Regions from separate parts of the Paenibacillus sp. FSL E2-8871 genome, predicted to be linked through region 2. Evidence: predicted binding sites of a transcription regulator. Region 2 holds the regulator's gene; the other holds the start of a gene.
The links. The regulator Rex, encoded in region 2, represses fermentation and respiration genes when NADH is low (regulators of the CRP and FNR family bind a similar motif). The targets are predictions, from matches to a motif close to TTGTGAAATATTTCACAA.

Region 1: the regulator Rex is predicted to act here: its motif matches at 10,241-10,258, upstream of NYE25_RS05650 (cytochrome ubiquinol oxidase subunit I).

Annotation. Positions count from the first base shown of each region.
Region 1 is NZ_JBBOBV010000001.1:1,228,868-1,243,951, reverse strand. Features, by position in the region: gene NYE25_RS05690 (MBL fold metallo-hydrolase) at 1-505, shown strand, start outside; gene NYE25_RS05685 (hypothetical protein) at 670-1,494, opposite strand; gene NYE25_RS05680 (RNA polymerase sigma factor) at 1,580-2,173, opposite strand; gene NYE25_RS05675 (DUF1036 domain-containing protein) at 2,646-3,173, shown strand; gene NYE25_RS05670 (DUF1036 domain-containing protein) at 3,433-3,924, shown strand; gene cydC (thiol reductant ABC exporter subunit CydC) at 4,074-5,801, opposite strand; gene cydD (thiol reductant ABC exporter subunit CydD) at 5,798-7,597, opposite strand; gene NYE25_RS05655 (cytochrome d ubiquinol oxidase subunit II) at 7,699-8,715, opposite strand; gene NYE25_RS05650 (cytochrome ubiquinol oxidase subunit I) at 8,712-10,076, opposite strand; gene NYE25_RS05645 (GNAT family N-acetyltransferase) at 10,617-11,519, opposite strand; gene NYE25_RS05640 (hypothetical protein) at 11,531-13,378, opposite strand; gene NYE25_RS05635 (TetR/AcrR family transcriptional regulator) at 13,458-14,093, shown strand; gene NYE25_RS05630 (alpha/beta fold hydrolase) at 14,176-15,084, opposite strand, start outside.
Region 2 is NZ_JBBOBV010000001.1:2,432,308-2,447,391, forward strand. Features, by position in the region: gene asnS (asparagine--tRNA ligase) at 1-1,222, opposite strand, end outside; gene NYE25_RS11185 (acetate/propionate family kinase) at 1,244-2,452, opposite strand; gene NYE25_RS11190 (3-hydroxyacyl-CoA dehydrogenase family protein) at 2,449-3,321, opposite strand; gene NYE25_RS11195 (AAA family ATPase) at 3,455-4,957, opposite strand; gene NYE25_RS11200 (hypothetical protein) at 4,950-5,492, opposite strand; gene NYE25_RS11205 (cell wall elongation regulator TseB-like domain-containing protein) at 5,901-6,419, opposite strand; gene NYE25_RS11210 (amidohydrolase) at 6,589-7,890, opposite strand; gene NYE25_RS11215 (redox-sensing transcriptional repressor Rex) at 7,877-8,530, opposite strand; gene dinG (ATP-dependent DNA helicase DinG) at 8,662-11,523, opposite strand; gene NYE25_RS11225 (tetratricopeptide repeat protein) at 11,660-12,301, opposite strand; gene panD (aspartate 1-decarboxylase) at 12,413-12,796, opposite strand; gene panC (pantoate--beta-alanine ligase) at 12,789-13,679, opposite strand; gene panB (3-methyl-2-oxobutanoate hydroxymethyltransferase) at 13,681-14,547, opposite strand; gene NYE25_RS11245 (biotin--[acetyl-CoA-carboxylase] ligase) at 14,883-15,084, opposite strand, start outside.

The DNA.
Region 1 (15,084 bases), 1.2 Mb from region 2:
AGCTCCGGCCCACTCTGACAGTGACTTGCTGCTGTGGATGCCAAAAGAAAAAGTGCTGTTCGCCGGCGATGTCGTGTTTAACGGGTGTACGGCATACAGCGAAGAGGGAACCCACAATTGGGTTAAAGTGCTTGACCGCATTATTGATGAAATTAAACCCGAAATCGTTATTCCAGGACATGGCGCCATCTGCGGCCTGGACTTCGTGAAGGAGCAGAGAGACTACCTCCTGAACTTGATCAGCGAGTTCAACAAGCATTACAATGACGAAATTGATGCCTTGTCCCTGACCAAGCAAATTGATATTTCCCGCTTCATTCATTGGATTCAGCCAGAACGCTTGTATGTTACAGTGGACATCCTATTGAAAAGCAAACGAGGATTACCACCCCTTCCTATTTGGAACGAGGTGCCTGCTAAGCTGGAAGACATGAAAGTTTTTTTGGCCGGAAAATATGGTAATCAAATCAAGCCATGGGACCCTATGAGTGTTTGGCAAGAATAGCAATTTGAAGCTAGCCTACGAAAAACAAAAAATGGCCCTGTCGCAAACGATGCGAACAGCGGCCGTTTTTTTGAATTGTTCAACGGAATTAAAATGGGCGCTTAGAACCGACTATGATCAACCCCAACTAGATTTGGAGAAGATTCCCGTTGTTTTAATATTTATTATTCCAAATAGCCTTTTGCAATTTTCATCAAAGTTTCTTTGCTTACTTTATTTATGTCTCCACGTAAAGTATAGGCGTATTTCACCTTTTTGTCTGGGCTCTCGTATACCCATTTCAGCTCGTGCGTCTGCGAAGGAGCAAATTCTGTATGCAGCATTTCTACTCCCTTCACTTGAACCTTCTCCTGCTTAAATTCAACCTTCTCGTCAATATACATTGTAGGATCGCTCTTTCCACTCAGATTAGTGATATTAACCCCGATTTTATCTTCGCCATTTTGATACGTAGCAAAGAGAAGGAAAAACTGATCTGTCATTTCAACCGGCATCATGGCATATCCCTGATTGGATTCTTCCGCCTTCTTTCTCAGCTTTTCTGCCATTTTCTTTTTTTCTTCCGAAGAAGGAGGATTCACTTCCTGAGCATTTTTAAAGATTACGTCCGCCTTTTGGAATGTATAATTTCCATTGACTTTGTCTGCGATCTTAATGGATTTATCCGTAATCTTATCTCTCAATTGAGAAAGATCTTGGAAGATAGTCACCTTCGTTCCAAGAATTGTTTCATGATTCGGATTATTGGCAACCATATAGAACAGCCCAGCTTCCCCGTTCTTTAGCACCTTATCCTTAAGTTCATAAAATGCCTTGTAACGCTCTATCTCATCTTTCGATTCTGTTTTTCCGTAATCTTTCGTCGATTTAGTCTCATATACGACTTCGCCATCCTTATTCGTCAAAGAATGATATTGAACTGCCGCATAACCTGTGGAGGCCATTAACATCATCCCTACACACGCAGTCAAAACAACTTTATATTTCATAAAAAACCTCTCCTTTTCTTTTGGCTTAGCATGTAATATTCTCATTACTTTTCCTGTCAAGTCGGCGTCGGGAATGCGCGGGTCATCAAACAGTCTTTTCAAATCCCGATCCCTGTCCATATTCATACACTCCCACTCCCTTCACTTGAGCATAATACTTTCGAAATTTTGCAGATGCACGTTCGTACTTTTTACGAAGGCTGGCACTGTTTTTGCCGAGAATCAATCCGATCTCCTGGTAGCTTTTATCCTCGACACAACGTAAGATTAACAAATTACGCTCTTCCGCCGATAATTTTGCCATGGCTTGATGTACGGATTCATCAAAATAGTTGGCTTCAATATGCAAGTCGACTTCATTATTTTCTTTCTCATCCTGGTAAAAGAAAGGCAAATATTTCACCAACTTTCGCTTACGGATGATGTCGATACATTGATGGTAGGCAATCTTGTATACCCAGGCGCCAAAATCTATTTGATATTGGGTATATTTCTTCAACGTGCGGAATGTCTTCAAAAATACTTCCTGTGCGTTATCCTCGGCTTCGGCATAATTGCCTAGCATATGATAACAGTAGAGAAAAATCGGTTTTTGATAAACCTCCATGATTTTTTCGAATTTTTCTGTGTCCCCATCCAACACATCTGCTATGATCTGACTTAACTCCGTATCATTCAAGCTGTCTCCCCCCCCTTTCACTCTATACAACGAAGAGCTCGACCCAAAATGTGACAGCAATTGTTCATGGATTAAGCCATAGCTAATTACTTCAAAGAGTATGCCATCATAAACCTTAGGAATATCATGACTATGTATCATCACATTTTCTGTAGTAGATTCAAAGAAAAAACGGATTTTGGTGTTTACCTAAATCTTATATAAAAAACGAAAGGTGCCCTAAACAGCCATAAAATGGCTTTCTGGACACCGCAAGAGAATTAATCAGTCTTTTGTTTCTTTTGTTTTAGATATTCATCTAGGTACGATTGGTAAATAAAACTGTAATAAGTAGTGCTAGAACTTCATAAATCCAGATCGTCAGTTTACTCATGAGCAGCCCAATCGATTCGAAATTGTATTCTTGATGTCCATTTCCTTCTTCTATTAAACTGCATACTTTATTCTATTAACAAGAAAGGAGCTGAATGCAATGGGACTTAGTTTTCGTAACAATACGAGTTTAACCGTATATGTTGCCTTCGCATATTACTCCTCTGCAAGCTGTAATCAGGGCTCTATCCCCTTGATACCTTGGCCCAGCTGGTATGAAGCGGTAGGTTGGTACACAATAAATCCAGGTCAAACGATAGAGGTATTGAGTGGGGCAGTCAACAATCGAGAGATATATTACTATGCTGAATCTACAGATAGGAGTCTTGTATGGTCAGGTGTTAACTATCTCACTCTACCGCAAAATGCTTTCAAACTTTGTGGTGGCGCAGGTTACTGTGATGCTCCGCTTTGTAGAAGGCTAGGATTGAGAAAAATCAGGATTGGTAACTTCAGAAATTATACAGTTAATATTGTATCTAGTAATATTCAAAGTCAATCTAAGTTTTTAAATGTCAACACGGCAGTTCCTGGTAAAAAGAAGAATGTTGGCCGGAGTACCTCACCTATTAAAGATCTTCGAGTTGTACGGCCTGCTGCTGGCAGAAAATCTATCTCGAAACGTTAAGTAAAAAATGCAGAAACAGTCTTGGACTTTCCTATTCAGTCCAAGACTGTTTCTACTTGTGATAGAAGAGGAAACTTGATTTAATAGTTCTTTTTTCCTTCTTAAAACATCGGGTATGATTCCGAATGTTAACCTAGTCCTAGCGCCCAACTCCCGAGAGCCTATTTTTATTAACTCCCTCTCTATCTGTCTATTTCACTCCTTTATATTTTTACATATATTAACATTGTATTTAAATCTATAGAATGGAGTGATATAAATGAGTTTTTATGTACAAAATAATACCCCTAACTATATTTGGCTTGCTATTGCTCACTATGATCCAAATTGTAGCCCTACCACTTATGTTAAGAAGGGGTGGTACCGATTAGTCCCAGGTAGAAGTTCACTTATAGTAACTGGGTCATCTGCAAATCAAAGATACTATTATTACGCGTATGACAATTCCGGAAATACGTGGAGTGGTAATTACTACACGTATATTCCTAACACAGTCTTCGACATGTGTTGGGTAGAAAGATGCCAGGGCACAGGCTGTAACAAGGTAGGTTTCCGTGAGCTCATAGTTGGAAATTATCAGAATTATACTTTGACTTTTACGAATGGAATCAATAGTTCAGCAAAATTAAGAAATACTATAGTGTCAAAAAAAGGATCTCCAAAATTCAAATTGGATAGATCGAGCATAAGAAAGTCACCCGGCAAGGTGGGGAAAATCGGTAGGGTTATTAGACCTTTACGAGGCTTATAGAATAGGTTACTTTGAAAACAAGGCGAGGGTATAGTTTTTAGAATTTATCAGAAGCAACCTGTAGAACTTTTTCCTGCGGGTTACTTCTGATATTTTAAGTAAGATAGTTGCAGGAGATGAAGTTTAGGGAAGTCGAGGTCACTAAATCATCAGTCCTCAACTTCTCCGATCATTTGCTTTTCGATTTGTTTCATCTCATAAAAATAGCCTTTTTGCCCCATCAACTCCGAATAGGACCCCGTTTCGACTACCCTGCCTTGGTCCATGACCACAATCTGGTCCATCTCTTCCAATCCGGATAGCCGATGACAAATCAGGAGAAGCGTATCATTAGCCGCCTGTGCGTAGAGATGCTTCAAAACGTGATGCTCTGTCACATAATCCAGCGATGAAGTGGGTTCGTCCAGAAGCCATACCCGTCCTTTGCGGAGCATCACTCGCGCTAGAGCCAGCCGCTGCTTCTCGCCGTCTGACAGATTCTCCCCTTTTTCATACACCATATCGGTCAACGATGTATCGGGCAGCTGCATTTTAGCTAGCACATCCAACAATTGTTCGTCAGCATGTTCTTCTCCATTCAGCAGCAGGTTGTCCCGGATCGTTCCCCGGAAGAAATGACTTTGCTGAAATACCACATTAGCCGTTTGCCAAATGCTCGTCTCATCCAGTTCCTTCACCGAAATGCCGTTTAATCGTATATCTCCAGCCGTTGGTGTTCGAAGCTTGAGCAGCAATTCGATAATCGTTGATTTTCCTGACCCACTCGGCCCGACAATCGCCGTTTTGGAGCCAGGTAAAATGTGCAGGGACAAATCCCTGAGCGCCGGTCTCCACTCCCCATCATATTGAAACGTAACATCGGATAGTTCCATCGTAACAGCATGATCAACAGACAATGTGCCACTTGGCTGCGAGGACTGCTCATCAAAGGTCTGAACTGTTTCCGTCAGTCGTTTGGCTGCGTGTTCGCTATCCTCTTTATACGCTGGTAATGTGGCCATAGCCGTCGCTTCTTCAAATACGGTTTGTGATGCCATGACCAGCATGGCAAGAAATACGCCTGCAAGCGCTCCTTCCATAATTAAATATGCGCCGAGCGTCAGCACTCCCCAGGAAACGAGAAACGTAACAAAAGTGTGCATCGATTGCCCGCGCAACAAGTGCCCGGCTGCTCGTTGCTGTTCAGTTGCCAATACAGCAGAAGCGTGCTGAAGCTGCTCCTCCCGCTGTGCCAATTGACCGTATACTTTCAAATCCCGGAAACCGTACAACACTTCGGTAACTTCCGTGGATAGCTGCGCCCTCTGCTCACGAACGCGTCCATGTATTCTCCGCTGCCCGAGTAACACAATTCCCGGTACAACGAATGCGGTTATCAGCATACCTAGTACAAACAAAACGGCAATCCAGATCGAAAAGGTAGAAGTAAACAGCACCGTAGCCAAAAACACCATGACGACCATGATCGGAGGATAAGCGACTCGCAAGAAATAATTTTGTAAACTTTCGACATCCCCAACGATCCGCGCAAGCAGATCCCCGCTTCGATTTTTGTTCAATATACCAGGCGTTAAAGGAATAAGCTTGGCAAAAAAGGATGTACGTAAACGGCTAAGCATGGAGAATGTCGCCCGGTGAGAATATAAGCGTTCTCCATAACGACTCGCCGCCCGAAGCAGACCAAGCAGTTTGACCATCGAGGTGAGTACAATTAAAGTATAAAGCGGTGGCGCAAATACCGTTTGCGAAATTAGATACCCGCTCGCAGAAAAGAGTGCCACACCGGCTATGCCGGCGATAAATCCACCCAAAATCGAAAGAATGATATCCTTACGCTCCTGAATCATCGCCTTTGACAGAACGGCCAGTTCATTCATGAGGATATCCCCCCTTTCCGCTCTACATCAATCATCTCGGCATATTGAGGCAGGCGCCCCAGAAGCTCTTCATGCCGTCCGGAGTCCACCAACACTCCATTGTCCATAAACAAAATCTTGTCGGCTTGTTGAATCGTATATAATCGGTGAGCCACCGTAATCATCGTAGCCGTTTTTGCCAGTTTGGCTATGGAGCGTTGCAGTACCCGCTCGGTGTGCAAATCCAGTCCAACTGTGGGTTCATCAAACAAAATGATAACAGGACGCTTCAAAAAAGCGCGTGCTAAGGCAAGCCGTTGCTTTTCCCCACCAGACAGTCCCCTGCCTCCTTCACCAACAAAGGTATCAAATCCATGCTTCAATTGGGCTGTAAGCGCAGTGAGTCCTGCTTCCTCCCCCGCCCGCTCAATTTCTGCCCTGGAGATGCTCCCACGAGCACCAATCGCAATATTTTCAGAAAATGTGCCTGCAAAAATATACGGATGCTGTGTAATGTAGCTAACATGTTCGAACCATTCAGTTTCATCGTATTGCGAGAGTGGACTACCATTCACCAGAAGCGTTCCAGATTCTGGTTTTAGCAGACCGGCAATGAGATGGAGCAAAGTCGTTTTACCGGAACCACTTTTACCTACAATCGCAATATGTTCTCCCGGTTTAAACTGGATCCGACCCGTCTCAAGCTTGAATGAATCTGGAGCATATTGAAACTGAAGATGATTTATTTCCATGGATGGCGGTACTGAAAGATCATTGGAATTTGCAATTTCCAATTTGCTTCCCCTGTCGACTCTATCCATGCTGTCGATCTCGTCGAGTCCATCGGTTGTTAATGCTTCTTCAACGCTATTCGCGTCCCTGCTCTCCCCTGCCGGTTCTTCAAGCATCTGTTCCACCTTACGAACCGCACCCATACTTGTCCGGCCACTGTGAAAGGCCGTTCCCGTATTCTTTAAAAGGTTGTAAAACTCGGGAACGAGCAACAACACGAGAAAGGCGGTGTGGAACGTCATAGATTTGAAAACAAGCAATTGGATGGCCAGTTCAAGAGCGACAATGCCAATGCTTAGCATCACGATCGATTCCAGCATGAAGGTATTCGTAAACGCAATCTTCAAAATGCCCATTGTGGCATCACGGTAACTAAGGCTACTGTGTTCAATTTTCTGTTGCTGACGGTGTGCCCGTCCAAATATTTTTAACGTCACCAGCCCTTGAAGAGAATCCAGAAAAGTACCTGAAAACTCGGCCAGCTGCGCATATTTTTCTTCGGATTTGTTCTTCGTTTTCAGCCCTACCAAAATCATGAATAGCGGGATGAATGGAGCTGTAAATAATAGAATGAAACCTGTGTTGGCATGTTGGATAAATGTAACGACCAAAATCAGAATCGGGATGATAGCAGCTTCCATCATACGCGGCATGTACTGACTGAAATAACTATCAGCCTCATCCACAGCATCAAGAGCAATACTGACCTTGCCTCCCGTCTGTCCACGAAGGGTGGAAGGCATGGAAGCATGGGTCAAGTTTTGCAGCACGGCTGCGCGCATATTTGTCTTGGCAGTGGCAGCCATACGCAAGCCAACTTTACCGTTTCCATATGACAACAATGTGCGTACAGCCATAACAGCTAGAAGAATGCCGAGCAACATGATAACCGATGAAAATGAAGCTCTCTCCACAAAAATCCGTTGGACTGCTTCAGCAAGCAGTCCAGCCTGACTCACAATAGCTGTACCAAGCGCGAGCGAAAGGATCGCGAGGAGGGCCATATTTTTTCTTTGTGAAGACATTTGTTGAGAAATCAGACTGGATTTCCTCGGCACAGATCACACCTCCTTTATATATAGGCTTGTAGAGAAACCTCATACACGCCGTAATGGATCAATTAGCTTTATTTTTTCCCTTTTACATAATCCGCATCAAACAGGAAGAGCTTGAAGACCAGAATAAGGGATGGGATCAACAGGCACAGACCGCCGATAAACACAACAACTAAGGCTAAGCCCATTGCTGGTGAAGTTGCACTGCTCTGAATCGTGATATACGGATCGAGAATATAAGGGTATTGCCCAATCCCATAAGCGAAAAAGGCACAGAAAAATTGCAGCATGATGCATATGAAAGCTAATCCGTAACGGCGTCCGTTATATAACAGCCACATCGCGATCATGAAGAAAGCAACGGAAAGTGCCAAGAGCCACCATAAATCCATCATATTTTGAAAATGCCGCTCATTGTGTTGACCCAAATAGATAAATGCTGTCAGTGCGAGAATTATCGTCGGTGTGCTCCAAAACAGGGCGTAGTTCCGCATCAGCTTCAACGCGGAATGATCCTCTGCACGAGATGCGTAAAAAGTCAGAAATGAGCCGCTTATGAACAAAACGGACACGATTGCCAGTCCAACGATGCTCCACGATAACGGATTGGTAAACAGCGCCCAGTAATCCAGAGAAACCGTCTCAGCCTGCTTCACAATAAAGCCGCCTTCAGACAAAGTAAGTGCCACTGACAACGAAGCCGGAATAAGCAGACCTGTAGCTCCGTACAAAAAAAGATATACTATGTTTTTCTTGGAACCATAATTTTCAAAAGCGTAGAACGAACCGCGAATCGCAAGAAGAATAACTGCAATACTTCCCGGAACAAGCAGCGCGGAGCCATAATAATAGGCTGTGTCCGGAAAAAATCCGACGATGCCAATATAGAAAAAGATAAAAAATACATTTGTAATCTCCCATACGGGTGATAAATATCGGGAAATCAGACGATTAATGAGATGATCCTGCTTCGTCAAACGGGCATAAAAGGCGAAGAATCCCGCTCCGAAATCAATGGAAGCTATAATTAAATAGCCGTACAAGAACAGCCAGAGCACCGAGATGCCAATTATTTCGTAACTCATCATTCAGTGCCCCCCTTTTCCACAGATTGATTAGGATGTTCCTTCATCCATTTCTCCATCTCAACTTCTGCCGGATTATTGTTGAACAAACGTCTTAGCACGATTACACACATACTGCCGAGTACGATGTACAAGAGCAATAAGGCGAAGAATATAATTCTTACATTGGGTGAAGTCGTGGCAGCCTCCTCTACACGCATATATCCACGGATAATCCACGGCTGTCGCCCAACCTCTGCATAAAACCAGCCCAGCTCTACAGCTAGAAACGCGAGCGGTGCGATCAGTGCGATGATGCCAAGCATCCACTTGTTAAGCACATTGCGTTTTTTCCAGAACACAAACAGGAAGTACAGGACCGAAATCGCGAGCAGAGCAAAACCGATTCCAGCCATTAAATCAAACAGGTAGTGAACAAGAAGCGGTGGCCATTCTTCCTTGGGGAATTCCTCCAGCCCCGTTACCTCCGCATTAAAGTCTCCAAAGGCCAGGAAGCTGAGCACTTTCGGCAAATGAAGAGCCCCTATCACTTCATGCTCTGCATTCAGCCATCCCATTAGAACCAAGTCCACACCGCTACCCGTCTCAAAATGCCACTCTGCCGCTGCAAGCTTCTCTGGCTGATGCTCGGCCAAAAACTTGGCGGACACATCACCAGCTAATGTGTTCAACAAGCTGAACAGCAAAACGACCGCCATCATGAGATTCAAGGATTTTTTGTGGTATGCGGACACTCCTTTTCTCAGCATCGCAAAGGCTGCAATCCCGGCTAACAAGGCAGCTCCTGTCAAATAGGCCGAGCTTAATACATGGAACACCTTGGAGAAGGTCGCCGTATTCAGCATCGCTTGCACCGGGTCAATCGCTGTGAATTGGCCCGCTTCCATGACAAAGCCTCCAGGCTGGTTCATGAATCCGTTCACCGTCGTAATAAAAACGGCAGACATGCCTGCCCCGGCGACAATCGGAATCGTCAACAGCCAATGGATATACGGATTTTTAAACCGATCCCACGTATACAAATAAATGCCCAGGAAGATGGCCTCAAAAAAGAACGCGAACACTTCCATGAATAACGGAAGTGCAATAACATTCCCAGCCAGTTTCATAAAATTCGGCCATACCAGGGCTAATTGTAGTGATATGGCTGTACCGGTCACGACACCAACCGCTACAGAAATGACAAATCCCCGAGACCATCTCTTTGCCATAAGTGTATAATGGGGATCCTTTTTGCGGATCCCGATGAACTCTGCAATAGCGATCATTAGCGGTATACCGACGCCAATCGTCGCAAAAATAACGTGGAACCCGAGAGTCAAGCCTGTCACCAGCCTGCTCCATAGCACCGTATCAATTGCCATTCTTTACTGCTCCCTTCAAACGCTGTTCATTTTTCGTCATAACTTGATGCTTATGATTAGGCCGGCTAATCCTGGGGCTGCATTCAATATCAGGTTTAGCAGGGCTCAGCGACATCGTTGCCTGTTCGTTTTAGTATGACGTTCCTCGTTCTTTGCTATGTAAAAAGAGAAAAATTTCACAAAGCAAGAGTTGGCGAGCCTGATTTACCTGATACTGAGCAGTCAAATTAATAACGTGACCTAATGATTAAAATCATCTTATCTTAAATTGCAAGTAATTCAATCACAGATATCTCTTAATCCCTAAATGTTCAAGAAAGGGTCAAATCTTTCTGACAACTCAGTGAATAACATAAAAAGAACCCAAAAGAGCTATTGATTCAATAGCGTATATATGATTTCACAAGTCTCCTCCTACTTCGATGTTAGAAAAAAACAATATTTCCTCATTTTAACCTCTAATATATACCCCCTTCTGCAACAAAAAAAACACTGACTCAAATCATCAGTGTTTTTGAATTAAAGCTAATGTCATCTTCGTCATGACAAATCTTTCTCCATTTCATATTGCTCGATGTATACGTCAAGACCAACACTTTGAAGGAAACGTATAGAATTTGTATCTCTTTTGTCTACATTATTGACGGTGATGATAGAATGTCTCTCTCCCATCCAATGAAATAAGGAACGCCCAAATCCCTGGTTTCTTTCTTCTCGCAAAATACCGAACTGTACAACTGCTCCGTTGGCCGATTTTATTACCGCGTATCCACAAATCTTATTCTCTTCCCTTATCGTGACCACATCGTATAAATGCGGATTTCGTAAAATTGCATGAACAGATTGTTCCCAAGAAGGTTCAAAATTCCAATAAGAATGTACCGATGTCCAATCGAATTCTTCCAGTCGAACCATAGTAATGAATGTATGTCTATGATCGTCCGGAAGGGTGACATCAATACGCCCCTTGAAACAAGCCAATTCTCTATGAATTTGAAATCCTATGGCGGTATACGCTTTTATAGCTTTATCATTCGTTTGAATCACTTCAAGCAAACACTTTTGAATATGAGCTTCTTTAAGGATGGGAAGAGCATGACGATAAATTTGTTCGACTAGCCGTCTCCCTCTATATAAAGGAACGACTCCTGTACCAGTATTAAATGCAGTACTTTCGCCGTTACGATCCCCGATGCCATGCATAACAAATGCAACCAGCTTCTCTTGATCAAAAGCACCAAACGACATCTGATAATTAACTCCCGCACCTGCAAATTTATCAGCTAAATACTCCGAAGAAACATGAAATGGAATTACATAATCGGAGAAGGCTTCGTTAAAGCAAGTTGTAAACTCTTGTAATTCAAGATCCTTAACACTTTTGATCAACATGTAGTTTTTTTCTCCTTTTCTTTTGGTACTAAGTTCTTCATCATCAGCCAATCTCCAATTCATCATTTAGTACGGCCATAGAAAAAAGAATACCCATCTGACTTTCCAAGCTTAGTCGTCTCCGTTTCGTCCACTATCTTGACCGCTTTCAGTAACGATATAATTTGTGTATTCATGAGCTTTGCATCAAATTTGCCCATCTCTCTGTCTTCACTATCCACGAGCAGATAGTCGGGCATTGGAATGAAGCCAATCACCGGTATCCCTGCTTCAAATAAAGGCTGACTCTCTCCAAACTCAAACTTGTTATGTCCACGTAATAATACAGTACGTGTGCCGTCGGACTTTTCAATAGCTTTCAGCCATATGGACGCCATCATTTCATTGCCCGCATAGGTATATTCTGTACTTATTTTTCCAGTTGGTCTATAGTGACCCGTATCATCGTCCTTCCACTCCATACTGCCTAAATGCTCAACCGTAATTCCAGCTACAGCTTTCATATGGCCTTTCTTGCCATCCCAGAGCTCTCGATGCCCCTCCATCCAAGTGGAAGTCGCCTGAGAAGTTCCTTTGAAATCCGGTAATCTAAAATGGCCTGTCACAAAGGTGAAAATCATCGTACGTTCCGGCTGCTCCTGCTGTAAGTAACGAATCATGGACAGCATGCCCACAGCACCATTTTCCTCCACCACATTTATCCCATCCGTATGGGTATTTATGATAATCGCTTCATCTTTATTTTTCCCTTCAATTTTCACATAAAAGGATTCTGTTGGAGCATTTTTTTGTATTTCCGCTTCTAAAATAACCGTACCTTCTTTGTGCTCCTGGGCTGCACTGATCACCTTTTTCCCTTCCGTTTCATTGACCCAGATCGCAGGAATTCCAGCATAAGCTGTAGTAAAAGGCACATACTGCTTTTCAACCTTATCGTCGGATACCCCTTTCCAGACAACAACAACAGCTTTCACACCCATTTCCTTCGCTTGCTCCAATTTAGCTTCTTTTAAAGCTGTAGTGAGGACTAGATCGCCTTCATTTGGGGCAATTTGGCTTTGCATTGGAGAGGAATCCCGCATGTTCATAACGATCCCACTTGGGAAATTTCTGAAATTCTCAATTTCAATGACAGCAATTTTTCCGCTGGCCTGGTCATACTCACCACGCTTCGTATATACCAGCTCCCCTGTTACCCCATTTTCATCAGTTTCTCCGGAATAAGGAAAAGCTGAAGAGACATGAATTGACTGCTGATCAATCATTAAAGAGCTGCTCTTTTCTTCCCATCGGTCAAAAGTATAGTGATCACGATAAACTTTCAGCCCCATATCTGTTACCTGTTGCTCCAGCCATGAAATAAATTGATTATGACCCTCAGAGCCGGTTGTACGGCTTCCAAAAGAATTCATTACTTCAATATCCTTCAGCATCACTGCTGCAGAATCCAATTTACGTTCATCGATCGTCACAGCCGCATCAGCTGCTAATGCCACAGGTGTTGTAATAGGTTTTGAATAGATTCCAATACCCCAAAGTGCAGTAACGATAAGAGCAGCAATGCTGAATAACACTTTACGAACCACTATCAATGGAGTGACTCTTCTGCGCACCTTTTGTCCAAAGAGTCCTCTCCATATGCCCGCTACGATCAGCAGCAAGATAGAAAGCGCAAGCAACCAAAATTCTCTTGTCAGTAAGTACAACCCTTCTGCCACCATCGCACTAATTAACACCACATGTAACTTTTCACGCTTCTTTAAAAGTAAAAAAGAGATGCCTAATTCCGCTAACAAAAGGGTAATGGTCACTATCGAGATTACCGTTTCTTTGCCAATGAATACCGTAGCACAAAGTGCTAGGATCAAAAGCAGCCCCGCTGACAATCGTCTATATAAGTTTTCTAACATGACGCCCTCCCATTTTATCTACTACTATTTTGACATTACATTTGTAATGCCTTATGGTTTTAGCATATTGAAAAGACTCATGAAAAACAATGAAACGAATACCAGAATGTACAAACGGAGGGGAAATGTCATCTCAAATCATGAATTATATAGTCCGAATACCTCTCAGCATCGTTCCAATAAAGAAACCAACCGTTTGACAAGAGAAGCCATCTGCACGGCATTAGTCTACTTGATCCAGGAACAGCCTTTTAACAAAATCACCATCACCGATATTGTGAAGCGTGCAGGGGTCTCTCGAACTGCCTATTACAACAACTATTCCTCCAAGCAAGAGATCCTGGTGGATTTGGTCGATTCGCTTATTTTCGAAATTAATCAAAAACTCTTACCTTACACCAATGAATTAACAGGCAAAGCTAAAGAACCTCAAAAATTTATCAGAGTGCTTTTTGAAGTTGTTTTTCAGCAGCGGAACATCTACAAAGCACTTCAAAGCGCAAAGTTTGATGATGTGATTCTGGATTGCTTGAATGAAATGATGCTCTCTACTGCTCACGACAAAAGCGATGAAAATGTGTACCGAATATACTTTAAAGCGGGGGCCCTCTATAATGTTCTCCTCAAATGGATACAATCCGACTTTGCAAAATCCATTGATGAGATGACCAAGATTTGTCTCGATGTATACCAAACTCCAATGTCCCAAGAATAAGGTTTGAAAAATTGTTTTTTTTAAAATGGAAAAAGAAAGAAACTACGGAACCAAGTTTGGCTCCGCAGTTTAATTATCAACCCTACAATTGGATTTGTTTCATGTAAGCTTTGAATTCCTCAGCGATTTCTTTGTATTTTGTATGATGCAGGTAATGAGAACCTTCCATCGGGATCATTTTCCCCTGTGCGGATTGTTTGACTTGCTCTTCATGAAGCGGAATCCACTGTTTATTGTGCTCATTATTCGATTGAACGAAGAGAAGCAACGGCAAATCTTTTGGCATTGTGAGTTTTTCTCCATTTTTAAAATTGGAACCGAGGTGGCTCAGTTCATTCATCAACGTTGGATTGGTCGCGACTTGATTCGAAATCAAACGCATCTGTTCTTTGGTATGCTCATCGAATGCAAGCGATTTATACGCATCTCCGCTCACTTTTTGGAACAATCTCATCAGACCTGATTTTTGAAGAAATTGCATGGATTTCAAAGGTAATTTGACATCCATCCCGGGTTGATTGGGAACGCTGCTATCGATGCCGACAAAAGCAAGAACTTCATCCGGATAAGTGTTCACATAGGTCGCTCCGTAAAGTCCCGCGATGGAATGTCCCATTAGAATGTAACTGTCAACACCCAGTTGCTGCAGAGCTTCGTGAACCTCACTTACTATATTCTCCGTCGTTCTTTCCTTCTCGGTTTCATCGCTCAAACCATAACCGAAAGGCTCGACCAACACGACTTTATAATTAGGGGTAATTTCATCGATCAGCAATTTGAAATCAAGTGCAGGCGACGGGGTTCCCTGTCCCGGTAGAAGTACAACGGTTTGTTCTCCGCTGCCTTGAATGAGCACATTCATCTTTTTCCCATCCACATTGACATACTGGCCATAGGATTCGATTTTCTTTTTCTCTACCCCATCGCTGATTGCATCAACGATAAAAACGATGCCCATGAACAGCACGAGCGCCCCTACAATACCTCCGAT
Region 2 (15,084 bases):
CAGTACGCTCAAGTCCAAGTCCAAATCCAGAGTGAGGTACAGATCCGTAAGTACGCAGATCCATGTACCATTTGTAAGAGTCCATCGAAAGATTATGCTCTTTGTAACGCTCTTCAAGCAGCGCAGGATCATCGATCCGCTGTGAACCACCAATAATCTCTCCGTAGCCTTCTGGAGCGATCATATCCGCACACAGTACGACTTCCGGACGGTTTGGATCTGGCTTCATATAGAACGCTTTGAAAGAAGCAGGGTAGTGAGTAATAAATACAGGTTTATCGTATGCTTCTGCGATTGCTGTTTCATGAGGTGCACCGAAATCATCACCCCAAGCAATATCTTCAAAGCCTTTATCGTTCAAGAACTTGATCGCATCGTCATAAGTAATGCGTGGGAATGGTGCTTTGATATTCTCCAGCTTGGAAATATCGCGACCTACCGCTTCCAACTCCGCACGGCAATTCTTCAATACAGATTGCACTACGAAGCTAATAAATTCTTCCTGAACCTTCAAGCTTTCTTCGTGATCTGTAAAGGCCATTTCTGGCTCGATCATCCAGAACTCAATTAAGTGGCGACGAGTCTTAGATTTCTCTGCACGGAAAGTTGGTCCAAAGGAATATACACGGCCTAGTGCCATTGCCGCAGCTTCCATGTACAACTGTCCGCTTTGTGTTAGATAGGCGTCCTCATCGAAGTACTTCGTGTGGAACAAGTTAGTAGTTCCTTCTGCTGACGTTGGCGTCAGAATCGGAGGATCCACCTTTGTAAATCCACTCTCGTTGAAGAACTGTTGGATTGCACGAATAATTTCCGCACGAATTACCAGAACAGCCCGCTGCTTCGAGGCACGCAGCCAGAGGTGACGGTGATCCATCAAGAAATCTACGCCATGCTCTTTCGGAGTAATTGGATAATTCTCTGTAAGATGCAGGACTTCAATTCCAGTTACAGTCATTTCAAAACCAGATTGACTGCGAGGTTCCTCGCGGATAATTCCGGTCACATACAAAGAGCTTTCCTGTGTGAGGCTCTTAGCTGCATCCCATACCTCTTCAGGCACTTCTGATTTCACTACAACTCCCTGAATATAACCTGTACCATCGCGAAGCTGCAGGAACTGAATTTTACCACTGGAGCGCTTGTTGTTTACCCAACAACCGATAACAACACTCTCTCCAACATGTTCATTCACGTTCTTAATTACACTCTTGTTAGCCATGCCTTCAATCTCTCCTCTAATTTAGCCGTTAATTCCTTGCACAATACGGTGTGTATCACGTGCAATGACAAGTTCTTCGTTTGTCGGAACTACTAGCACTTGTACCTTGGAATCTTCCGTAGAGATACGACGTGGATCGCCGGAACGAACTTTGTTAGCTTCAGCATCCAACTCAATACCCAGGAACGTAAGGTTATTTAGCAGTTTCTCACGAAGCAATGAAGCATTTTCACCAACACCGGCAGTAAATACGATCGCATCTACACCGTTCATAGCAGCCGTATATGAACCGATATACTTGCGCAAGCGGTACTCATACATTTCAAAAGCTAGTGTGGAATTAGGCTCACCTTTTTCCATACCATCAATAATATCGCGCATGTCACTGCTTACGCCCGAAATTGCTAAGAGGCCACTATGTTTATTCAACATGGAGTTAACTTCGCCTACGGACAATTCTTCCTTGTTCATCACGTAAGGGACAATTGCTGGGTCAAGATCACCACTGCGAGTACCCATCATCAAACCTTCCAGAGGGGTCATACCCATGGAAGTATCCACGGACACTCCACCTTGAACTGCAGTTACACTACCGCCGTTACCGATATGACAAGTAATGATCTTCAGATCTTCCAGTGGACGCTCTAAGTACTCCGCAGCAGCCTTGCTTACGAAGTCGTGTGATGTACCGTGTGCGCCATAACGACGAACTTTATATTTATTGTACAATACTCTAGGAATAGCGTACATATAAGCTTTTTCAGGCATGGTTTGGTGGAATGCAGTATCGAATACAACAACCTGCGGTACACCTGGCATATTTACTTCAGAAGCCGTAATCCCCATCATTGCTGCTGGGTTATGCAGTGGTGCAAGGTCAAACAATTGACGAATTTTCGTTTTTGCGTCAGCATCCACAAGTGCGGAGGATTTGAAGAACTCTCCACCATGCACTACGCGGTGACCTACAGCATCAATTTCTTTAATAGATTCAATTACACCATGCTCTTTGTCTGTAAGACAAGCAAGGACTTTGCGGATCGCAGTATTATGTTCCAGAATTTCGCTTACTTCTGTCACTTCCGCTTTGCCAGTAGGTTTATGATTCAGAATGGAGGAATCCATCCCGATACGTTCAACCAAACCCTTAGCCAAAACCGATTCATCGGTCATGTTATACAGCTGATATTTCAAAGAAGAACTACCTGAGTTAATAACTAAAATATTCATACACGGTCACCATCCTTGTCGTACTTGAAGAAGCCTTCTCCTGATTTCATACCTAGTTGTCCTGCACGTACCATCTTCTTAAGAATTGTAGAAGGACGGTATTTCAGTTCTCCGTATTCACGGAACATATTTTCGAGTGCCGCAAGTACCGAATCCAGGCCAAATCTGTCAGCCATTTCAAGTGGTCCATATTGGAATTGATAACCAATACGCATAGCATCGTCAATATCCTGTGCGGAGGCAACGCCTTCTTGCAGCACATGCATAGCTTCATTGATAAACAAGCAAATGAGGCGTGATGTTACAAATCCTGGGGATTCATAAATCATTACACCTTTTTTCTCAACAATCTCATCAACAAAGGATTTTGTATCTTCAAAAGTAGCATCTGAAGTTTTCAGACCACGTACGATTTCTACAAGATCCACTTTAGCTACAGGATATATGAAATGCATTCCGATCACGCGTTCCGGATACATCGTAGAACTTGCAAGTTCAGTCAAGCTAAGTGTTGATGTATTGCTGGCAAGAATAATGTGGTTCGGGCATACTTGATCCAATTGATTCAAAATCTTTTTCTTTTCTTCCAAATCCTCAACAATGGTTTCGATAACCATGTCACAAGAGCTGAGCTCCGCGAAATGTGTCACTTTTTGAATGCGGCTAAGAATCAGCTTCTTCTCAGCTTGAGTGATCGCCCATTTCTCCAGTTGCTTATCTAGACTTGTCTCGATCATTTCGTAAGAGTAGTCCAGTTTCTCCGCGGTTTTCTCCACTAGTAATACATCCAGGCCTTTGGCTGCTAACATTTCAGCAATACCTTGTCCCATTGTGCCACCGCCGATGACACCTATTTTTTTGAAATTCATAAAAAAGTCTCCATCCTTTCAGGTATCTATACTTTTGTATTGTACCTTGTCTGTCGCAAAAATTTATAAAGCCCGACATATAATGATATCTTAGCATGCCTGAAAAGTAAAAAAAAATAACCAGCATAAATATTTATGCTGGTAAAAGGACGCTGTCACGAAATTGACATCGAAATTGCTCTCCAGAGAGTACTTCTTCCTTCATTAAAATGTCAAGAGAGTAATCAAATACATTTCGTTGCTTTTCAAGGTGCTCACGAGTGCGCGTCATCAACTCATCCAATATCTTACTATTTTCCTTCATAAGTTCTTCAGTGGTAACCATTTCCAGCTTAGCGATACCCAGCGAAGTTAAACCTGACTTCATCATCGTTTCCACAATATTCAGCGCCTGATCGAAATCACCGCGTGAACCTGTGCTTCGTCCACCATAATACATTTCTTCAGCAGCTGCTCCACCAAGTGCAATCATAATCTGATCTTCGAGATAATCTTTGGTGTACAAATACTGCTCTTGCTGAGGATTATGTCGCACATAACCAAGGGCTTGCCCACGCGGAGTCAGCGTAACCTGACTAACGCTTCCGGGACGAAGGAGCTCTGCCATGATGGCATGTCCCAATTCATGAATGGCGACTCTCTTTTTCTCTTCATGATTTGTTTCTCTATCCGTTTTTTCACCCATCATTACCTTGTCAATCGCCATCGACAGATGCCGCTGCTCCACTTTCGTCAAGTCCTCACGCATCATATAAATCGCAGCCTCATTCATGACACTTTCAAGCTGAGCACCGGAAAAGCCATAGGCTTCTTCAGCGATTTTGTCGAGACTCACCTCTGTATGAAGAGGCTTATTCTTCGCATGCAATTCGAGAATCGATTTGCGGCCCTTTTTGTCAGGCATGTCCACTTGAATATGACGGTCGAAGCGTCCAGGACGTAACAATGCTGAATCAAGCATTTCTTTCCGGTTTGTTGCAGCTACCAGCAAAATACGCGGAGTTTCGTTATTATAAATACCATCCATCTCGGTCAATAGCTGATTTAAGGTCTGATCATATTCACGTTGCTGACCGCCTTCGCGCTTACCGCCAATTACGTCAATTTCATCAATAAAAATAATGGCACTTTGTTTGTTCTCCTTAACAGCACGGTTACGAGCATCCTTGAACAAATCGCGGATCCGACCAGCCCCGACACCAACATACATTTCTACAAATTCACTACCTGATGCAGCTACGAATACGGAGTTTGTATAATGCGCTGCTGCTCTGGCCATAAGGGTCTTACCTGTTCCTGGAGGGCCAGTGAGCAGAATCCCTTTCAAAGGACGAATCCCAAATTTACTAATCTCCTCGTGCCGGATCAAAAAATCGAGTGCCTCACGAAGCTCTTGCTTCGCATTGTCTTGCCCACCAATTTCTTCAAAAGTGAGCTTTGAAGGCCCTTCCTTCTGGCGTTTCTTCCCCGCACCAGCGTTCACCGTAAGCCCGCCACGCAAATGAGCAATTATAAGTAATGCAGTAAGCATTCCAGCTGCTATAACAATCGGGAATATATTAATACCTAAAAAAGCCATGAAAATAAACAGCACAGGAATAAATCCGAGTAAAATTTCTTTAAGGTACTTAGGCATTATTCCATACCCCCAAGGTCGCAGGTTTTCGCGGCAAAATAATAAATTTGCTTTCTTTTCCATTACTCAAGCTTACGTACACATTGTTGTCGTCGATATCAGTAGATGCTATCACATCTTTAAATTCCGTATTTTGCTGTTTCAATCTATCAAGTTCTGTAGGTATAATCGTATATTTACGGCTCTCCATGGCTTCAGCTACAGAGAACATCGCTTTATCCCAGTAATCATCCAATAGTTCACTTGAATTTTGCTCCACATCGAGTTTAAGTTTACGTCCTTCAATCACTGATTTTCCTTCTTTGGATACATACGATACTAGATCACGTAAATTCGTGCCCGGCTGCAAATCAAGTTTCAAAGTGACCTCATCGCGGTTAATACTAATATGTGAAGTATTTACTCCCTCAAATCCGGTTACAATCTTTTGGAGCGGTTCCTGTAAAGCAAACTGACGATATAAAAAGAATCCTCCGAATAATAGCATAGCCGACAGTAGAGACGTTATCAGTACAGGTACAAGACGTAATTTCAAGAAACGTCCTCCTCTCAAAGATGAAAAAATGTAAACAGAATGATCCAAAGTCATAGCTGCTAAGAGCTCATCAGAGCCTGACGTTCTACTAACACTGTTCTAATTACAAACAGTAGTATATCACAGGTGTATATACTATATTGAAAAAAAGTGTGAAGATATTTAAAATTTTATTTTTTAATTATTTCCATTTTATTTAATTTATTGATTTAATTCGACAAAAAAAGGGCTGTTACTCTTAAATAACAGACCTTTTTTCGTATGAATCTTTAAATCCCAATATATAAAATCTACTCTTATAGTATATCACAATTCGTGTACTTATAGTATATCAAATAATATGTCATTTTAAAAAACAAGCGAACCATAAATGGTCCGCTTGTTTCTCCTATAATGCTTTTGTTTAATTTAGCGGCTAGGTAAACTGTAACCTTCACCCATTCGAGCCCCATCTGAGAACCGATAAAATTGATAATAATATCGACCGCTTTGTTTATAAAAAAGCTGCCAAGCATACTCCCCGTTATATACTCCTGGCAACAACCGCTCAATGCTGATGTCCGGAAGATCGGCTTTTATAAGGCTACGCATTTTCGCTTCAGAGGTCCCTTTACTTAGTTCTTCAGCATATACTGCGTCGGTTCCTTCAGCAAACTTCCCATCTACAGTAAAACGTACCCAAACCATCAACTCGGTCCCGGCTTCATTCTTCCCTGTTAAGACCCAGTACACCGCATTATCATCCCACACGGATTTCTGCGCTTTGGTTACCTCTGTCAGACCAGCACTGGTTTTAGCGACATCCTTAGCGATATCTCGCTCGTTCCATTGATCTTTCATAATATAAGCATAGAACTGGATAAGTCCGAACAGAAGGAGCAGAATCAGAACTGACCCCAGGAGGATCCATTTTTTCCTTTTCTTCAAGGTACAGCTCCCTTTCTAGTAATATATCTTTTTTGATTATATAACACACCTGTGTGTTTATCCAAAGTTTCATATCCAATTCAATGATCTAATTATCAGAAACACAAAAGGCTGTAACTTTGCAATCGCAGAAAGTCACAGCCTTTCAGTTATTCGTTATGATCTTAGACTATCGTTTAAGCAGTCCATCAAATGATTCTTGCGCCTTACGACGGATTGCTTCCTCATCTAGCGTTACACATTCTCCATGTTTTACAACCTGTTTACCATTCACCCATACATGCTCAACGTCCTTGGCGCTGGCAGAGTATACAGCATGAGACAACAGATCTGTGTGTGGTAGCATATGCGGCTGGTCTATATCAATCGCGATAAAGTCCGCTTTCTTGCCAACAGCGAGTCTACCCACATCATTTAAAAAGATAGACTTTGCGCCATACTCTGTAGCTATACGCAGCGCTTCCGGAGCTGGAACAGCCGTCGGATCACCACTTACACCTTTATGGATGAGGGCTGCAAGACGCATCTCTTCAAACATATCCAGGTTATTATTGCTTGCCGCACCATCTGTACCCAGTGACACCTTCACACCAGCCTTTAGAAGATCCGTAACCCGAGCCACTCCACTAGCCAGTTTCAGATTACTTCCTGGGTTATGAGACACGCCTACATCATGACGAGCCAGTATCTCGATCTCTTCATCATTCAAATGAACGCCATGAGCAACAATAGACGGACGAGTGAACATTCCAAGCTTCTCTAAATGCGCTACAGGCCGAAGTCCGTAATCCACCACATTCTGCTCCACTTCGCGTTTGGTCTCGGACATATGGGTATGCATCGGTAAATCCAAATCATGTGCCGCTTGTACAAACTTAACAAAGAAGTCCGGTGGGCAAGTATATGGGGCGTGTGGCGAGATCATCGTCGTAATTCTGCCGCCAGCCTTACCATGCCAATTTCGTGCAAAAGAAATCGCTTCCGCAAGCTTGTGATTTTGTACTTCCTCTGGGCATAATCCGATTACGCCTCTCATCAGTACGGAACGGATGCCTGATAATTCGACCACCTCTGCTACTCGGTCCATATGATCATACATATCCAAGAAGGTTGTAGTACCACCTTTTAGCATTTCCAGTACCGACAAGGAGGTTCCCCAGTATACATCTTCTCCAGTGAATTTCGCTTCCATTGGCCACATCTTCTCTTGAAGCCACACCTGAAGTGCTAAATCATCTCCATAACCACGAAGCAATGACATTGCGGCATGGCCATGTGTGTTTACCAGACCTGGCATAAACAGCAGACGACTGCCATCAACAACTTGCACATCATCTTCCATTAAAGGCTCTTCTTTTCCTATGTAAGTGATCAAATCATCTTCAATAGTCATGTATCCGCTCAGAACCGGCTCATCCGTTCCCGGAATAAGAAAACGCCCGCCCTTAATAATCGTTTTACTGCTCTTCATTTCCGCTTTCTTCCTTTCCGTCTTTCAAATAATAAGCAAGGCTTTGCAAATCCGTTGTAAAATCGGCAGCATGAACACGGATATTCGATGGTGTTTTTAGAATCACTGGTGCAAAATTCAAAATCGCCTCAATGCCAGACTCAATGAGAATATCTGCTACATTCTGCGCTTCTGAATCAGGCACAGTAATTATCCCAATTCGAATACCTTGCTCACGAACCGTCTGACCAAGCTCCTCCATCGGTTGAACGGTAAGAGAGTTGATTTTCCGCCCTACCTTAGGTGCATAGGAGTCAAATATAGCGGTAATCTTCATAGTATCTTTCAGATAAGCATTGTAATTAGATAATGCATGTCCAAGGTTACCAGCACCTACTAAAGCCACATTCAATTGTTGATCCAGCTTCAGAATATGACGGATTTTTTCAATAAGATAAGTTACGTCATACCCGATACCTTTTCTACCAAAGTCTCCAAAATAAGCTAAATCTTTACGAATTTGAGCAGGATTTAAATCAAGTTTTTGTCCTAGTTCTTGTGAGGAAACGGTTAATATTTCACGTTTCTGGAGATCATTCAAGAAACGCAAGTACACAGGAAGTCTGCGAACAACGGCTTCTGATATTTTATCCGATTTCATAATTTACCTCCTAATTTAAGTGATATTCTGTTCAAATCCTATCGAAATATCTGCACCTCGTCTCAAGGAAGAGCGGTATTCTTATACCGCCCTTCCTTGTAGAGTGATTAATAAGATCGATGACGTTCTTTTCAAGAAACGCCTCCGTCTTCCAACCACTCCGCTATACGAGGAACCATTTGATCCGTAAGCATATGCTCCATTTTCGGGCCAGGCAACGAATAGAGGAAATACTTCCCATAGTGAGATTCTATCACCCTTGTGTCATACACAATAACAATACCCCGATCTTGCGCTGTCCGTACCAGCCTCCCAAATCCTTGCTTGAAGCGAATAACCGCCTGAGGAACAGACAACTTCATGAACGGATTCTTTTTCTGGGCTTGTAATAACTCAGACTTCGCTTCCGCTAGAGGGTGGTTTGGCGGTTGAAATGGGAGCCTCACGATGGCCAAGCATGTTAATGCTTCACCTGGAATATCTACACCCTCCCAAAAGCTGCTTGTTCCTAATAGTACAGAAGCTGCACTGTCCTGAAAACGGCGGATCAGCTTGCTACGGCTGCCCCCCTCCACGCCTTGACCTAGCACCGTGATCTCTTGTGAGGCTAGAGCCTCTTTCAGAGGATCGTAAACCTGGCGTAGCATCTTGTAAGAAGTAAACAGGACAAGCATCCGCCCACGTGTTGTAATAGCTGCTTCTGCTAGTGACTGTACGAGTGTATCGACAAATCGGGCATCGCCTACACTCCCCTTCACACTAGGGAAATCCCGCGGAATAACTAACAGCGCCTGCTCCCGATACTTAAAGGGAGAAGGCAGGAGTGATGTCATCAGACGCCCCTCTTCCGCAGCTTCATTAAGTCCGAGATTATCAATCATAAACTGGAAAGATTTATCGACAGAGAGTGTCGCCGAAGTTAGCACGATACTTTTCTTCTTGTCGAAAAACAGCTCCTTAAGCTGAGTACTAACATCAACAGGAACGGCATACAGCTGTAGCGATTTACTGCGATAATTTCCATTCGCCTCCAGCCAATATACTACATTCTCATCATTTAATCCCATAAAAAACCGTACTTGCTCACGTATAGAAGCTAAATCCTTAAATAAGCCGCTAATATCGGTAACTAGACTATCTGAGGAAGATTGACCTTCTTGATCTCGCATCTCATTAAGCATTTTATCACCTTTACGGATAATTTCGCTTAATGTCAGATTCATAGTATTCTCTAAAGCAACCAATTCATCCCAATCTTTCGGTTTACGGGTAGGAAGTAGCCGCATGACTAACTGGCCGGCTTCTCCCGCCGCTGCATCGCTACGTTCCGGCAAGAGGCTGAATAGTTTATCACTAAGCAGATCCCAGGTTTCTTTTACGGTAAGCAGGTCCGGATAGATTCTATCGATCACTCCGCTCCATTCAGAAGCTTCCTCACTGCCTGATGACTGAAGCATTTGGCGAAGTGTAGGAAGTTGGCCATTTCGACTATCCTTATAAAGACGCGATAATGTATGTGCCACCGTGAAATGCTTCATATGCATGCCTAAATGCTTGCCAGCCACGTCCTCCAGATGATGGGCCTCATCTATTACAAGATGTTCATAAGCGGGAAGTAGTTGATGCCCAGCCTTAACATCAGCGAAAAGCTTAGAGTGGTTCGTAATGACCACGTCTGCAATACCAGCTTCATGCTTAGCCCGATGATAATAACACTTACGGAACCAAGGACACGAGCGACCCAGACAAGAATCGGTATCGCTTGCCACCGTCTCCCAAAAATCTCCGCCACGTCCACTTAGATTGAGCTCTTCGTCATCTCCTGATTCACTTTGTGTCAGCCAAACGATCATCTGAGCCGCAGTAAGCGCATCTTCCCTCGGACTTATAAAGTCTTTTTTATTAATTTTATGTTCGAACTTACGAAGACACAAATAATGCCCTCTGCCCTTAAAAATTGCAGCTTTAAATGGAAAAGGAACTACCTGCGTTAACAAAGGAATATCACGCTCACGCAATTGATCCTGCAGATTAATAGTATGAGTGCTGACCATGACTTTTTCATTAGTGCGTACGCTTTGGTATATGGCAGGCAATAAATAACCAAGGGATTTACCGGTTCCTGTCCCTGCTTCGATCAATAGATGCTTGTCTTCGGCAAGTGCCGTCATCACCTCATTGATCATAATATCCTGAGCTTCTCGGCTTTCATACTGTGGCAAAGTTTCTTTAAGTCGTTTCGTTACTTCATCCATATAATCTGTAAAAGATAAATTGTGTAGTGGATTCTCAGCATGCTCGTCTCGAGGTGGAGCTAATTCATTCCAGTCTCCTACAGCAAGCGCTAATTGACGATAGAAAGTCAGATCACCTTCGGGCTGAAGCGTCTCCGCTTCCCGTTCACGCAGCAGACCATCAAAATACCAACCCAGATCACTATCCTCTTCCGTAAACAGCTCACAGAGTCTCTGAATCGTCAGCAGAGGCAAATCGTAGAGCTCCTCCAGACATTTCAGCAATACAAGAGCAGTTGCGAGTGCATCACTGTCTGCCTGATGCGGACGATCATGCGTCACTCCAAAATGTGCACTAACTGATCCTAGTTGATAGGATGTGAGGGAAGGAAAGCAGATTTTCAGAAAATCAATCGTATCTAAAATCCGCCCTTGAAATGGTAAATACCCACATCGGTCTAAAGCATTTTGCAAAAAATGGAAGTCGAATGCGACATTATGCCCTACAAGCACAACATCATCCAAGAGTGGGACAAGCTCCATCATCATCTCATCCAGCTCAGGTGCATCCTTTACATCATCGTCGGTAATCCCCGTTAGACCAGTTATAAAAGGAGGTATCGGCGTTCCGGGCTTGACGTAGGAACCATATACCCGGGAGATGGACCGGTCTTCTTCTATAATTGCAAGGCCAACCTGGATAATTTCACCCACGGATTGGGTTCCCGTTGTTTCGAAATCAAGCACGGCAAATTTCATTATAATTCTATTCCCTTTCAATTGAGACTCTTAATCAGCATAACAGAAGTTGCGAAAAAAGGCGATGCACACCACTGGTTCAGGGGATGCATCGCTTGAATGAAAATGCGGAATAATAAACCGTAAACGTAATAATTTACAATAATGAAACAAGCTGATTTCCGAAATGAAGCTTACCTCCTCGGCGGCGGCAAACCTCCAAATTAACGGTTGGTTCAGGAAGTGCCGGGTCAAGTTGCAAAGAAAGGCCAAACAGCTCCTGCGCTTCATTGAAACGTTCTTGAGAGGCCCTGATGCAACCTAAAGCGTTATAAACCATTGCCTTCAGCTTGGTTTCCCGTATCAAACCGAGCATATGGTTCAGATGGCTCCAAGCAGCTTCCCCCTCCCCTTCCTGCAGGTAAGAGATGGCTAAATATAATCGAGCAGCCAAGCTATCCGGATATTGCACAATAACTTCCTTAAACTGTTCAATACATTTCCCATACATCAGCAGCTTATAATACCCCTGACCTCTAACAAAAGTATCCATGCACAGCTCGGGTGCTTCCTGCTCTGGCACTTCCTCTTCAACCACAGTCGTAAAATCTACACTTTCACGAAAGTGACTTAGCTTCTCTGCAAAGGCCAGCCATTCATCCATCACTTTATCACTAAGTCGATGCAGCATATTATAATTGCATAAAAGCTCATTCCGGCGGGCACCCTCCGCTGTAGGGTAATCTGTAACGATCTCCTGAAGCACCTTGTTCATTTCAGCAAACAAATGTTGAAACATGGGCTATCCCCCCTTACTGAAGATGAAATCAGTTCAGCTTGCCTGACTTCATTTTCTGCGAGAACGGGGTCTTTCATCCCTGCCATTCATTACATGGCGTAAGTCCATAATTTAAGCGATTGTAGCATGCAATTCATGATCAGCCAGCTTCACGGGTCTGTTGTTCTCATCCACGAATACCACCGTTGGCTTATGCGACTCCAGTTCTTCCGAAGACAACATCGCATACGAAATAATAATTACTGTATCTCCCGGTTGAACAAGACGTGCAGCTGCACCATTTAGGCAGATCACACCACTGCCGCGAGGCCCTGGAATAACATAGGTTTCTAACCGTGAACCATTATTGTTGTCCACGATCTGCACTTTTTCATTCTCAAGAATATCTGCCGCTTCCATTAAGTTCTCATCAATGGTAATACTTCCCACATAATTCAAATTCGCTTCTGTCACCGTCGCGCGGTGAATTTTGGATTTCATCATATGTCTAAACAAGAGCGGCAACCTCCTTTGGAATAAATACATTATTGTCAATTAATCGCGTTCTGCCAAACTTCACGGCAAGCGCTATAATAATTTCCCCATTTACATCCGTTAATAAAACTTCGTTCTCTAAGCCTTCCAGATTAGGGAAAGTCAGTATTTCCGCATAATCAATGACCGCCAAAGGAGAACTGGAAATAACCGAGGTCAACAATTCCCGCACTTCAGCAACGGTTGTTACTTTTCCTTCTTCAATGGACTGACGCGCTTCACGCAAGGAACGAGATAACACCAGTGCTTGAGAACGTTCCTCTGGAGATAAGAATACGTTACGCGAGCTAAGTGCAAGTCCATCTCCTTCACGAACGATAGGGCAAGGTACAATTTCAACATTCATATTCAAATCAGATACCATTCTGCGGAGCACAGCTACTTGCTGAGCATCCTTTAGCCCGAAGAAAGCATAATCTGGCTGCACGATATTGAATAGCTTATTAACAACTGTTGTTACGCCATTAAAATGTCCTGGACGCGAAGCCCCACAAAGTCGAGTGGTGAGCTCTGATACCGAGACAGTAGTCCGGGTAGGCTGCGGATACATTTCTTCCACACTGGGGATAAATACAATATCGACACCTTCGCGTTCCGCAAGCTCCAAATCACGCTCTTCATCGCGCGGATAGGAATCATAATCCTCATTCGGTCCGAACTGCAGCGGGTTCACAAATATGCTCATAACGACCGTGTTGCTCATTTCTCCTGCCCGCCGAAGCAGACTGGCATGTCCTTCATGCAGGTATCCCATGGTTGGAACAAACCCAATCGGGGTATGCCCACCTTGTCTCATATATTCCAAAGCTTCGCGCAGTTGCTTAATGCTTCTGACGACTCTCATCTTATTCCCCATCCTTTCCGGCACCGCCGTATAAAGATTCCAGAACGGTTTCATCTGCTTTAAAAACATGACCTTCATCTGGGTACGAGCGATCCTTCACTTCTTGCACATATTGGCTGATACCCTCACGAATCAGGCTACCCACATCCGCGTAGGTTTTGACAAAACGTTTCTCACGGTAGGGTGAGGCATAACGCAACAAATCATGGAAAACCAATACCTGTCCATCACAATAACGACCTGCACCAATCCCAATGGTCGGAATGCTCAGTGCCTCAGAAATTGCTTGTGCTACTTCTTCTGTCACCAGCTCCAGTACCACTGCAAAAGCACCTGCTGCTTCAAGGGCCTTAGCTTCATCCATCAGACGTTTTGCATCTTTGGCGTCCTTACCTTGAATGCGGTAGCCGCCAATCATATTTACCGATTGTGGTGTAAGTCCAATATGCCCCAGCACAGGAACTCCCGCAGCTACAACCGCAGTAACTGTCTCACAAATTTCGAGACCGCCTTCCATTTTGACGGCATGAGCCCGCCCTTCCTGCATCAGTCTGCGCACACCCCGCAAGGTTTCATCTATACTTCCGTGGTAGGTCATAAATGGCATATCTGCCACAATGAATGTTTTTTGTGCGCCCCGAGTTACCGAACGAGTGTGGTAGACCATATCGTCAATCGTAACAGGTAAAGTTGTATCATATCCAAGTACCACATTTCCCAGGGAGTCACCCACCAGAATAAGATCGATACCGGCTTCTTCAGCAAGTAGAGCCGATGGGTAATCATAAGCAGTCAGCATGCTTAACCGCTCACCATCTGCTTTCATTTTTTTCATTTTTACAATATTAAGTGCTTGTTTGTTTGCCATTTCTCTCTTCGTCCTCCTTTTTGAAATTACATCCCCGTAAAAATCGCAACAAAAAAACCTTTTAGCAACGATTTGCTAAAAAGGTCCGAAGGGCAAAAAAGAGTCACTCGCGATCGTCCCTTCTGTCTCGGTCCTTACGGCTCAGAGCAGAATCCAACGTAACCGTCTAACGCAGTTATGAAGGTGATTCCAATAATAAAACCATTATAAGTACATCAGATCAAGAGTACAGTTCGCAAAACGATACCGCCTCTGCCCCATAGTATAACAAAAAGGACTCGGAAATACACGAAAAAAATATGACAGGGGATGACACCCTGTCATATAAAAAAGATTTATAAAAGCTCGATTTCACCTGAGCATACGCTAGAAATCTCTCCTGCGCTGTTTTTAAGGATTAGTCCACCTAACTCATCCAAGCCTACCACAACGCTTTCAGAGCGTCCCTGAGGGCTATTCAGAGCGATTTGGCGACCCAAAGTAACTGACATCGACTCCCACAGCTCTTTGATAGGTTTAAAACCTTGTTCCATGTAA